2 regions of the Paeniglutamicibacter psychrophenolicus genome follow, and region 2 is predicted to be linked to the other one. Evidence: riboswitches for the same ligand, from Rfam matches in the RefSeq annotation. Region 2 holds a riboswitch; the other holds the start of a gene.
What was found. Region 2 has a riboswitch for glycine ahead of gcvP (aminomethyl-transferring glycine dehydrogenase). Riboswitches for the same ligand answer to the same signal wherever they lie in the genome.
Positions count from the first base shown of each region.

Region 1: linked by a shared signal. The riboswitch ahead of JOF46_RS04890 (DUF5058 family protein) and the one ahead of gcvP (aminomethyl-transferring glycine dehydrogenase) in region 2 are both predicted to bind glycine.

Region 1 is NZ_JAGIOE010000001.1:1,122,811-1,127,856, forward strand. Features, by position in the region: gene JOF46_RS04880 (amidohydrolase) at 1-269, opposite strand, end outside; gene JOF46_RS04885 (hypothetical protein) at 365-1,111, opposite strand; gene JOF46_RS04890 (DUF5058 family protein) at 1,141-1,890, opposite strand; glycine riboswitch at 2,061-2,151, opposite strand; gene JOF46_RS04895 (LacI family DNA-binding transcriptional regulator) at 2,499-3,554, shown strand; gene JOF46_RS04900 (sugar ABC transporter ATP-binding protein) at 3,551-5,046, shown strand, end outside.
Region 2 is NZ_JAGIOE010000001.1:1,726,557-1,731,602, forward strand. Features, by position in the region: gene JOF46_RS07675 (NADPH-dependent F420 reductase) at 1-509, opposite strand, end outside; gene JOF46_RS07680 (hypothetical protein) at 907-1,491, shown strand; glycine riboswitch at 1,657-1,757, shown strand; gene gcvP (aminomethyl-transferring glycine dehydrogenase) at 1,939-4,776, shown strand; gene gcvT (glycine cleavage system aminomethyltransferase GcvT) at 4,817-5,046, shown strand, end outside.

The DNA of each region.
Region 1 (5,046 bases), 600 kb from region 2:
CCGGTGTCCTCGAGCACCGGAAGCCCGTCGGTGTCGGCGCGGAACCCGACGACCGGGCCCTGCCCGTTGCGCAGCACGCCCACCACGCCGGTGCCGCCGCAGCGGAACACCTCAAGTCCCAGGGCCTCGAGGCGCCCGGTGAGATAGTCGGCGGTCCGGTGCTCCTGCATGGACAGCTCGGGATTGGCGTGCAGGTACTTGTAGGTCTCGATCATGTCCGCGGTCGAGTCCGCGGCCAGTGACAGGGCCTGCGGGATGGTGTTCGTCATGCTGTGTTGTTTCCTTGTCTTTGGGTGGCGGCGGGGCGGCGGGTGGCCGCTGCCGGTGGATGTCTTGTTGGTCGTTTGCCGGGGATGGGGGGTGCTCAGTACACGGGGCCTTCCGGAAGCTCCGATTCGGCGGTGGTGTCCTCCGGGGTGCCGAGGGTCTTGCGGTCGCGCAGCACCCAGGCGAGCGCGGCGGTGGAGATCACGGCGACAGCCGTGGAGAACAGGCCGAAGGGCTTGTAGAGCTGGACAATGAAGACCACGACGACCGCGACCACCAGCGCGATCACGGCCGAGCGCGGGGCCTTCTGGCTCACGATGGCCTGCACGACCACCGCTCCCATCACCGTGGGCAGGATGTAGAACTGGACGGTCTGGATCATGTCGACAGGGATCACGCTGACCAGCCAGGTGCCCAACAGCCCGACGAAGATGAACAGGGATGCCAGGTGGACTGTGGCAGCGCCGCAGATCGCGGCGACGGAGGCCAGCTCGCCCTTGCGGGTTCCGGGCTTCACCCCGATGGTCGCCTGGGCGATCATGGCCGCGGGCAGCAGCTTGTTGGAGATGTTGCCGATCATGAAGGCCTGGTACATCGAGGAGGCCCCGAGGATCGGGAAGTAGGTCAGGGGCTCGACGATCCAGATCACGCCGAAGACCGCGGCCAGGGCGCCGAAGGCCGTGAGGATCCCGGCGACCTCGATGTCCAGGCCGGCGAAGAAGACCAGGTAGCCGGGGGCGGCCAGGGAAAAGAACAGGCCCATGATCATGGTGATCCGTCCCCAGCGGGAGGTGGTCTTGTCGAAGGCGCCAAGCGCCTCGTGCAGCTCTGTGGCTTTGCTCATGATGTGCTCCTTGGGTTTCTTGGCGCTGCTTAGAGGCGGGTGGCGGCGTAGGTGATGGCCAGGGACAGGATGATGGCGATGCCCAGGGCCCATTCCTTGATCCACGGCCTGTTGACCCGTTTGGCGATGACCATCAGGCCGGTCATGATCGCGGCCGAGGAGACGAAGGCGACCACATGGATCCATGACTTGGGCAGTTCGCCGATGCCAAGGACCATGAAGGCGGCAACCATGGCGGCACCCGAGACGACCATCATGATGGCGGGGTTGACCTTCCGCAGTGCCGAGTCGCCCTTCTTCAGCAGCGGGGTCAGGATCAGGGTGGCGATCATCCACATGGCCCCGCCCAGGCTCATGGCGGCCAGGGCCAGGCCGAAGACGGCCTGGGTGTAGGTGGGCCCGCCGAGTTCGGCGCCGGCGGAGTTGGCGGCAATGGCCGCGGCAGCCGTCTCATAGGACACCGAACCGATCAGCCCGATGCGCACCAGCACCGCGGGGGTGCCGAAGACCGTCAGCAGGGCGACGGCCACCATGACCACGGCAAGCGAGGGTCCCAGGGCGGAGATCGCGCCGGCGCGGAAGCTGGTCTTGAGTTCGGCCTGGCTCATCCCGATGTGGGGTGCGGCGAGCCGCGCGGCCTTCATGTAGATGACGGACTGGACGACGATGACCAGGAAAACGCCGATGGCGCAGGCCCAAAGGACCGGCGAATTGGCCACGGCGAGGATGTCGGTGGAGTTGCTGTCAGCAGCTGCGGGCAATGCGGCTGGGAAGTTCATGGGCTGGCCTACCGTTCATCGAAGGATTCAAGGCGGAGGGTGCGGGTCATGGGTGTTCGCGGTTGCCACCGTGCCCGTTCTGTCCTGAACCTGAAAGATAAACCGCTGCGCGTGGCAACGGCGTGCTTCGTCGGTGAGCCACCTGTCCCGGCGGCTGCTCTCCAGAATTTCCTCACGTGGCTGTTCCTGGTACCTGAGAGATTGCGGGTGCTTGCCCCTTCGGTGCCCGAGTGGTGTCCGGGACTCTCCAGCCACGCGTGATCGGAAGACTATTCAGTTGTGCGCGGAAGCCTTGCCGCGTGCGACCAGAATACTTGACGGAGGTCACATTCGCGCCCTTTGTTGCTTGGATAGTGGGGCGTCAGAAACCCTCTCCCATCAGGTATTTGTTGACCGCAGAGGCTGGGGTGCGGCTGTCGAGTGACCGCCTGCGGCTCCCCGGTCTTGGCGTTGGGACGCCCACGTCAGGTGACGGATGTGGGTTGATCCCGTCAAGCCCGGGCCCGGCCGGGCTTCTGTGGGTTTTGACACACGCCTAGTGATGCGGAATACTATGAAATCGATTCCATGGAATCGATTTCATAGATAAGCAAAGGGGCTTATTCATCATGAACGCCGTCACCATCAAGGACGTTGCACATGCCGCCGGGGTGTCTCCCGCGACGGCCTCGCGCGTGCTTTCAGGCAATCCGGCAACCTCGCCCGAGGCCCGTGAACGGGTCGAGGCCGCGGCCAAGAACCTCAACTTCCTGCCCAACGCGCAGGCCCGCTCGCTGCGCTCCACCAAGACCGACACCATTGCCCTGCTGATCTCGGACGTACGCAACCCCTACTTCTCCGATCTGGCCCACGCCGTGGAACAACACGCACGCGCCGCCGGATTGATGACATTCATCGGCAACGCCAACGAGGACGCCGCGCAACAAGATGATTTCCTGGCAACCATGCTCTCGCGCCGCGTGGACGGCATGATCGTGGTTCCCCAGGGCCTGGGCGAACAGGCCGGCAACGCCAGCGACATGCTCCGCCGCGTCGTGGACAGCAAGATCCCGATGGTCTTCGTCGACCGGACTTTGTCCGATGTCAGCATCCCGCACGTGACCGCCGAAAGCCACGCAGCCCTTGGCCAGGCGGTGGCAACGCTCAAGGCCCACGGGCACCGGCGCATCGCCTTCATCGGCGGACCCGAGCACGCCTCGACGGCCCTCGAACGGCACCAGGCATTCGACGCCGCGCTGGAGGCAAACGGCCTGTCAACCAACCCCGACCTGCACTTCGCCGGCGACTTCCGCCCGGCCTCGGGTGCCGACGGCGCCCGCTGGTTCCTAGCCAACGAACACCGCCCGACCGCCGTGGTCATTGCCGACGCACCCATGGCCATCGGCGCCCTGCGCGTGTGGCGTGAGGCAGGTGCCCGGATCGGGACCGACTTCTCCGTGGTCTCCTTCGACGAAGTCGACGCGCTGCTGATGCACGAACCCCCGATCGCCACCATCAGCCACGACCTCGAGGCGATGGGACGGGCAGCGGTGCAGGCCCTTCGCTCGGTCATGAACAAGGAAGCCGTTGCGCCGGTGGAACTGAACAGCTCATTCACCCTGCGGGCCTCGGTGGGCGCCGCTCCGGAAAAAGGAAACCACATGGAAGGAACGGCACGATCATGAACAGCGATCCATTGCTGGTCTTGGACCGGGTATGCAAGTCTTTCGGCCCGGTCCAGGTCATTGACGAGGTCACCGTCGAGGTGCACGCCGGCAAGGTCTCGGTGCTGCTGGGCGAAAACGGTGCTGGCAAATCCACGCTGATCAAGATGATCGCCGGGGTGCACCCGCCTGACGGCGGGCGGATCCTGATCGAGGGCAAGGAAGTGAAGATTTCCGACACCAAGTCCTCCGAAGCGCTGGGCATCGCCACCATCCACCAGGAACTGAACCTGGTGCCGTCGATGACCATCGCTGAGAACATCACCCTGGGCCGGGTGCCGCGCCGCTTCGGCATCATCAACCGCCGCGAGATGCGCAAGATCGCCCGCGAGGCGCTCGACAGGCTCGGACTGGACCTCCACGTCGACACACCGGTCGGAAACCTGGGCCTGGCCCAGCAGCAACTGGTGGAAATCGCCAAGGCACTCTCGCTCGATGCCCGTATCCTGATCCTTGACGAGCCCACCGCGGCGTTGACCACTGCCGAGATCAACCAGCTTTTCGACGTGGTGCGCAACCTCAAGGCCAAGGGCGTCGGCATGGTCTTCATCAGCCACCACCTCGATGAGATCGCCGCCATCGGCGACTTCGTCAACGTGCTGCGCGACGGCCAATTCATCGCCACCGTCCCGGCCGACACCGATGAGAACCAATTGGTGCGTCTGATGGTCGGCCGCGATATCGACGAGCAGTTCCCGCGCGTGCGCACCGAGGTATCCGATACCCCGCTGCTGAGCGTGCAGGGACTCGGGGCCGGCATGCTGTCGGACATCAGCTTCGAGGTTCGCCCCGGCGAGGTCGTGGCCCTGGCCGGGCTCATGGGGGCAGGACGCACCGAGCTGATCCGCGCCATCGCCGGAGCCGACGACTACACCGCTGGATCGGTCACCGTCGCCGGGACCCCGCTGGCCCGCCGCGACGTGGCCGCGGCAACCCGCGCCGGAATCGGCCACGTCCCGGAGGACCGCAAGACCCAGGGGCTGGTCCTGGATGCCTCCGTGGCCGAGAATATCGGATACGCCACCATGGCCTCCACCGCGCGGGCCGGCCTGGTCGACCGCAAGGGCCAGCGCAAGCGAGCCGAAGACGTTGCGGCCCGCCTGCGCATCCGCATGGGATCCATCGACCAGCCCATCCGTTCTCTCTCCGGCGGCAACCAGCAAAAGGCGGTGTTCGGCCGGTGGTTCACCGCCGGATCCAAGGTCCTGCTGCTGGACGAGCCGACCCGCGGGGTCGACGTGGGGGCCAAGGTCGAGATCTATGAACTCATCAACGAAATCACCGCGTCCGGCGGTTGCGTGCTGATGGCCTCGAGCGAGTTGCCCGAAGTGCTGGGCATGTCGGACCGGGTCCTGGTCATGAGCCAGGGCCGCATCGCCGGGGAACTGAAAACCCGCGAGGCAACCCAGGACTCCATCATGGCGATGGCCGTGAGCAATGTGCACCGCGAACA
Region 2 (5,046 bases):
CGTGCCGAGTCCTCGCCGGCGACGAAGACATCCAGCGGCTCGCCTGCAGCCGAACCGGCGGTCAGCGGGCCGGCAAAGGTGGTGTTGAAGGCCTTGACGACGGTGGCCGAGGTCAGCGCGGCGATTTCCTCGGCGGCGGAGCTGCCTGCCGCGGTGGTCAGTGAATCGAAGGTCGAGAAGTCCACCGGGTTGGTGATGTCGATGACGATTTTGGAATCGAGGGCGGCGCCCTGGGCCGTGACGTATTCCTTGGCGGCGTCGAAGGGCAGCGCCAGGACGACGATACGCCCGGCCGGGGCCTCGGTGAGATTTCCGCCGGTGGTGCCACCGCCGAGCTCCGCGGCGAGCGTGGCCGAAGCCTCGGTGTCGCGGGCGAGGACCTGGAGGTTCTTGCCTGCTGCGAGGGTGCGGGCTGCCAGTGCGCGTCCCATGTTGCCGGTTCCGATGATGCTGATGTCGATGGACATTGCTGCCTTCTTTCCGAAGAGTCGAGCGAGGAAGTTTTTCATGTGGTCTCAATCCGTATGGTTGAAGCTTCAAGTATCACAGTACGCCCCACTTGATTGAAGTGTCAAGTATTTTTTGGCTGAGGTATTGGGGAACCGTTGCCGGCACGCGGGCGGCCTGCGTATTCCAGTGCTGTCCCATGGCCTGGTTGACGTGGGGAACATGTCGGTCTTTGTCTTCCTCAACCTCTATATACCGCCCGGAATGTGATGCCTGGCCTGGCTCCGTGGGAACCCGAAACCGAAAGGAAGATGCCTGCCCGAAACCGAAAGGAAGATGCCTGCCCGAAACCGAGCGTCCCTTGCAACGTGGCGCGCCTTGGAAACGGGACCTAGGATGGGCTGAATACCCACTCCGCAGGTCGGAGAGCCACTCCAGTTCAGTCAAGGAGACTTCACGATGGAAAGGTCGATCCATGCGGATGCGGGCACCTTCCGGAGCAGTCCGCTGACGGTCGTGTCCATCGGAGTGCTTGCCGTGGTGGTCGCCATCGCAGGCTGGGCGGGCTACCGGATGATGGATCCGGTGGCTGGGTACGGCCAGGGCAACTTGACCTGCCATAGCACCGCAGCCCCCGGGGTGGCTTCGGGCGTCTTGACCACTCCATGGATCGAGGTGAAGCCCGGGCGTTCGATCCAGGTGCGGGCGCTCACGTTGGTGGCCCCGGTGAACTATGCACTTGCCGGAACCGGTATCCAGCACGACGGTGTGCAACTTGGTGCGTGGGAGTACCCGGTGGGCGATGGTGATCCGGAAATGCAGGCCACATGGCTTTCCCGCACCGAGTTGCCAGCCACCTTGGAGGACCGGCCCGAACATTCAATCATCATGGCGCTTGAACCCGTCGACGTGAACCAAGAGTCCTCGCTGGATTCCGTGCGCGTGCGCTATGACAACCAGTGGGGCATTCCGTATTCCATAGACGTCGGACCGCGCTTCGAGGCCAAGCCGAATTGCCTGCTTGACGACGAGGAAGCGGACTGAGGGCACCCCCCCGGCCCCGCGGGGTGGGCAGCATCGGCTGAAAGCCCGGAAATTCCCTGGTGGAGCCCCAAAAGTTGGCCCTGGCTTGAGGCGGAGCACCCCGTGTTGTTTGCCTCATGCTTCGCCGGTAGGATGGGAACCGTGCCTCGCAGGAGGCGCAGCCACTGACATGCGGCGGGAGAGTCCCGTTCAGCGAAAGTTGGTCGGGCGCCGTAGGAGCAATTCCTCCCCGGGAAACTCTCAGGCCCCCGTACCGCCGCGAAGAGGCAACTCTGGAAAGTAGCAACATCGCCGTTCGGCGGTGCGGCTCACCGAAGGTGCAAGCACGTCCCTCCTACCTAGTGTCGGATACGTCGCGGAAACTCTCAGGTCACAGCAACAGGGTCGGGGAGGAACTTGCAGCTCGTTCGGTGTGCGCGCACGCCGATGACCCAATGGAGTTCCCCCATGACCGTGACCCCGTCCGCTGAGTTCGTCGCCCGCCACATTGGCCCACAGGGCAGCGACATCGACACCATGCTTTCGCAGCTTGGTTATTCCTCCATCGACGAACTCGTCGACACGGCCGTCCCGGCCGACATCCGCCAGTCCGAGCCGTTGGATCTGCCCGCACCCCGCACCGAAGCCGAAGTCCTGGGCGACCTGCGCGCGCTGGCGAACAAGAACGTGATGAAGACCCAGATGATCGGCCAGGGCTTCTCCGACACCTACACTCCGCCGGTCATCCTGCGCAACGTGCTCGAGGATCCGGCCTGGTACACCGCATACACGCCGTACCAGCCGGAAATCTCCCAGGGCCGCCTCGAGGCCCTCATCAACTTCCAGACCATGGTCATGGACCTGACCGCGATGCCGATCGCCAACGCCTCGATGCTTGACGAAGCCTCCGCCGTCGCCGAATCCGTGTTGCTGATGCGCCGCGGCAACAAGGCCAAGGGCACCGCCAAGACCGTGCTGGATGCCAACCTCTTCCCGCAGTCCATCGCCGTGGTCCAGGGCCGCGCCGAGGCCCTCGGCTTCGAGGTCGAAATCGCCGACCTGTCCCAGGGCCTGCCCGAGGGTGACATCTCCGGCATCGTGCTGCAGCAGCCGGGCAACAACGGCGCCGTGGTTGACCACACCGCCGTCATTGCCGCCGCCAAGGAACGCGGCGCGATGGTCACCATTGCCGCCGACATCCTGGCCCTGACCATGATCACCGCACCGGGCGAGCAGGGTGCCGACATCGCCGTGGGCAACACCCAGCGCTTCGGTGTCCCGCTGTTCTTCGGTGGCCCGCACGCCGCCTACCTGGCCGTGCGCACCGGCCTGGAGCGCCAGCTGCCCGGCCGCCTGGTCGGCGTGTCCAAGGATGACGCCGGATACCCGGCCTACCGCCTGGCACTGCAGACCCGCGAGCAGCACATCCGCCGCGAAAAGGCCACCTCCAACATCTGCACCGCCCAGGCGCTGCTGGCCATCACGGCCTCGATGTACGCGGTCTACCACGGCCCGGCGGGCCTCAAGCGCATCGCCCAGCGCGCCCACAACCACGCCCGCACCATCGCCACGTTCCTTTCCGGTGCCGGCCTCCAGCTGGTTGCCGACTCGTTCTTCGACACCGTGCAGGTGAAGGTCGCCGACGCCGGCGCCATCATCGCCAAGGCCGAGGCAGCGGGCATCAACCTGCGCCGCGTGGACGCCACCACCGTGGGCATCTCCACCGATGAGGCCACCACCTCCGCACACGTGGCCGCTCTCGCGGGGGTCTTCGGCATCGAGGGCGAGTCCTTCACGGCCGAGGGCTTCGAACTGCCGGCCGCGGTGCAGCGCACCAGCGACTACCTGACCCACCCGATCTTCAACACCATCAAGTCCGAGACCCAGATGCTGCGCTACCTGCGCAAGCTCTCGGACCGCGACCTGGCCCTGGACCGCACCATGATCCCGCTGGGCTCGTGCACCATGAAGCTGAACTCCACCGCCGAGATGGAATCCATCTCCTGGCCGGAATTCGCCTCCATCCACCCGTTCGCCCCGGCGCACCAGACCGAGGGCTGGCGCGAACTGATCACCGACCTCGAGGGCCGCCTGACAGAGATCACCGGCTACGCCGGAGTCTCGATCCAGCCCAACGCCGGTTCGCAGGGTGAGTACGCGGGCCTGCTGGCAATCCGCGGCTACCACCTGTCCAACGGCGACACCGCCCGCGAGGTCTGCCTGATCCCGGCCTCCGCGCACGGCACCAACGCCGCTTCCGCGGTGCTCGCCGGAATGAAGGTCGTCGTGGTCAAGACCGCGGCCGACGGCTCCATCGACGCCGCGGACCTGGATGCCAAGATCGAGGCAAACAAGGACGTCCTTGCCGCCATCATGATCACCTACCCCTCCACGCACGGCGTGTACGACGCCGACGTGCGCGAGGTCTGCGACAAGGTCCACGCGGCCGGTGGCCAGGTCTACATCGACGGTGCCAACATGAACGCCCTGGTGGGCCTGGCCCAGCCGGGCAAGTTCGGCGGAGATGTCTCGCACCTGAACCTGCACAAGACCTTCTGCATCCCGCACGGCGGCGGCGGACCGGGCGTGGGCCCGATCGGCGTTGCCGAGCACCTGATCCCGTTCCTGCCGGGCGACGCCTCGGGCAGCTACTCGATCCGCGACGGCATCCCCGTGGTCGCCACCATGTTCGGCTCCGCCGGCGTGCTGCCGATCTCCTGGGCCTACATCGCGATGATGGGCGGCGAAGGACTGACCGACGCCACCAAGACGGCCATCCTCTCGGCGAACTACATCGCCAGCCGCCTCAACGAGTACTTCCCGATCCTGTTCACCGGCAACAAGGGCCTGGTTGCGCACGAGTGCATCCTGGATTTGCGCGAGCTGACCAACAAGACCGGCGTCACCGCCGAGGACGTGGCCAAGCGCCTGATCGACTTCGGCTTCCACGCCCCGACGCTGTCCTTCCCGGTTGCCGGCACCCTGATGGTGGAGCCGACCGAGTCCGAGGACCTGGGCGAGATCGAGCGCTTCATCGAGGCCATGATCGCCATCCACGCCGAGATGCAGCAGGTGCTCGCCGGGGACTTCTCCATCGAGGAATCCCCGCTGCGCAACGCCCCGCACACCGTGGCAGCAGTGGTCAACACCGCCTGGGACCGCAAGTACACCGTCGAGCAGGCCGCCTTCCCGGTCCATGCCCTGCGCGTGGACAAGTACTTCCCGACGGTGGGACGCATCGACGGCGCAGGCGGAGACCGCAACCTGATCTGCTCCTGCCCGGCTCCCGAAGCCTTCGAAGACTAATCCAAGACCACTCGTTTCTTGCCTCACGAAAGGTAGCTTGATGAGCGACCCGAAGAAAACCTCCCTGCATGCCAAGCATGCTGAACTCGGCGCCTCCTTCACCGACTTCGGTGGCTGGGACATGCCGCTGAAGTACGGTTCGGAACTGGCCGAACACAAGGCAGTGCGCGCCACCGCGGGCCTGTTCGACCTCTCCCACATGGGCGAGGTCTGGGTCGAGGGACCCGAGGCGGCGAAGTTCCTGAACTCCGCGCTGGCCGGAAACATGGC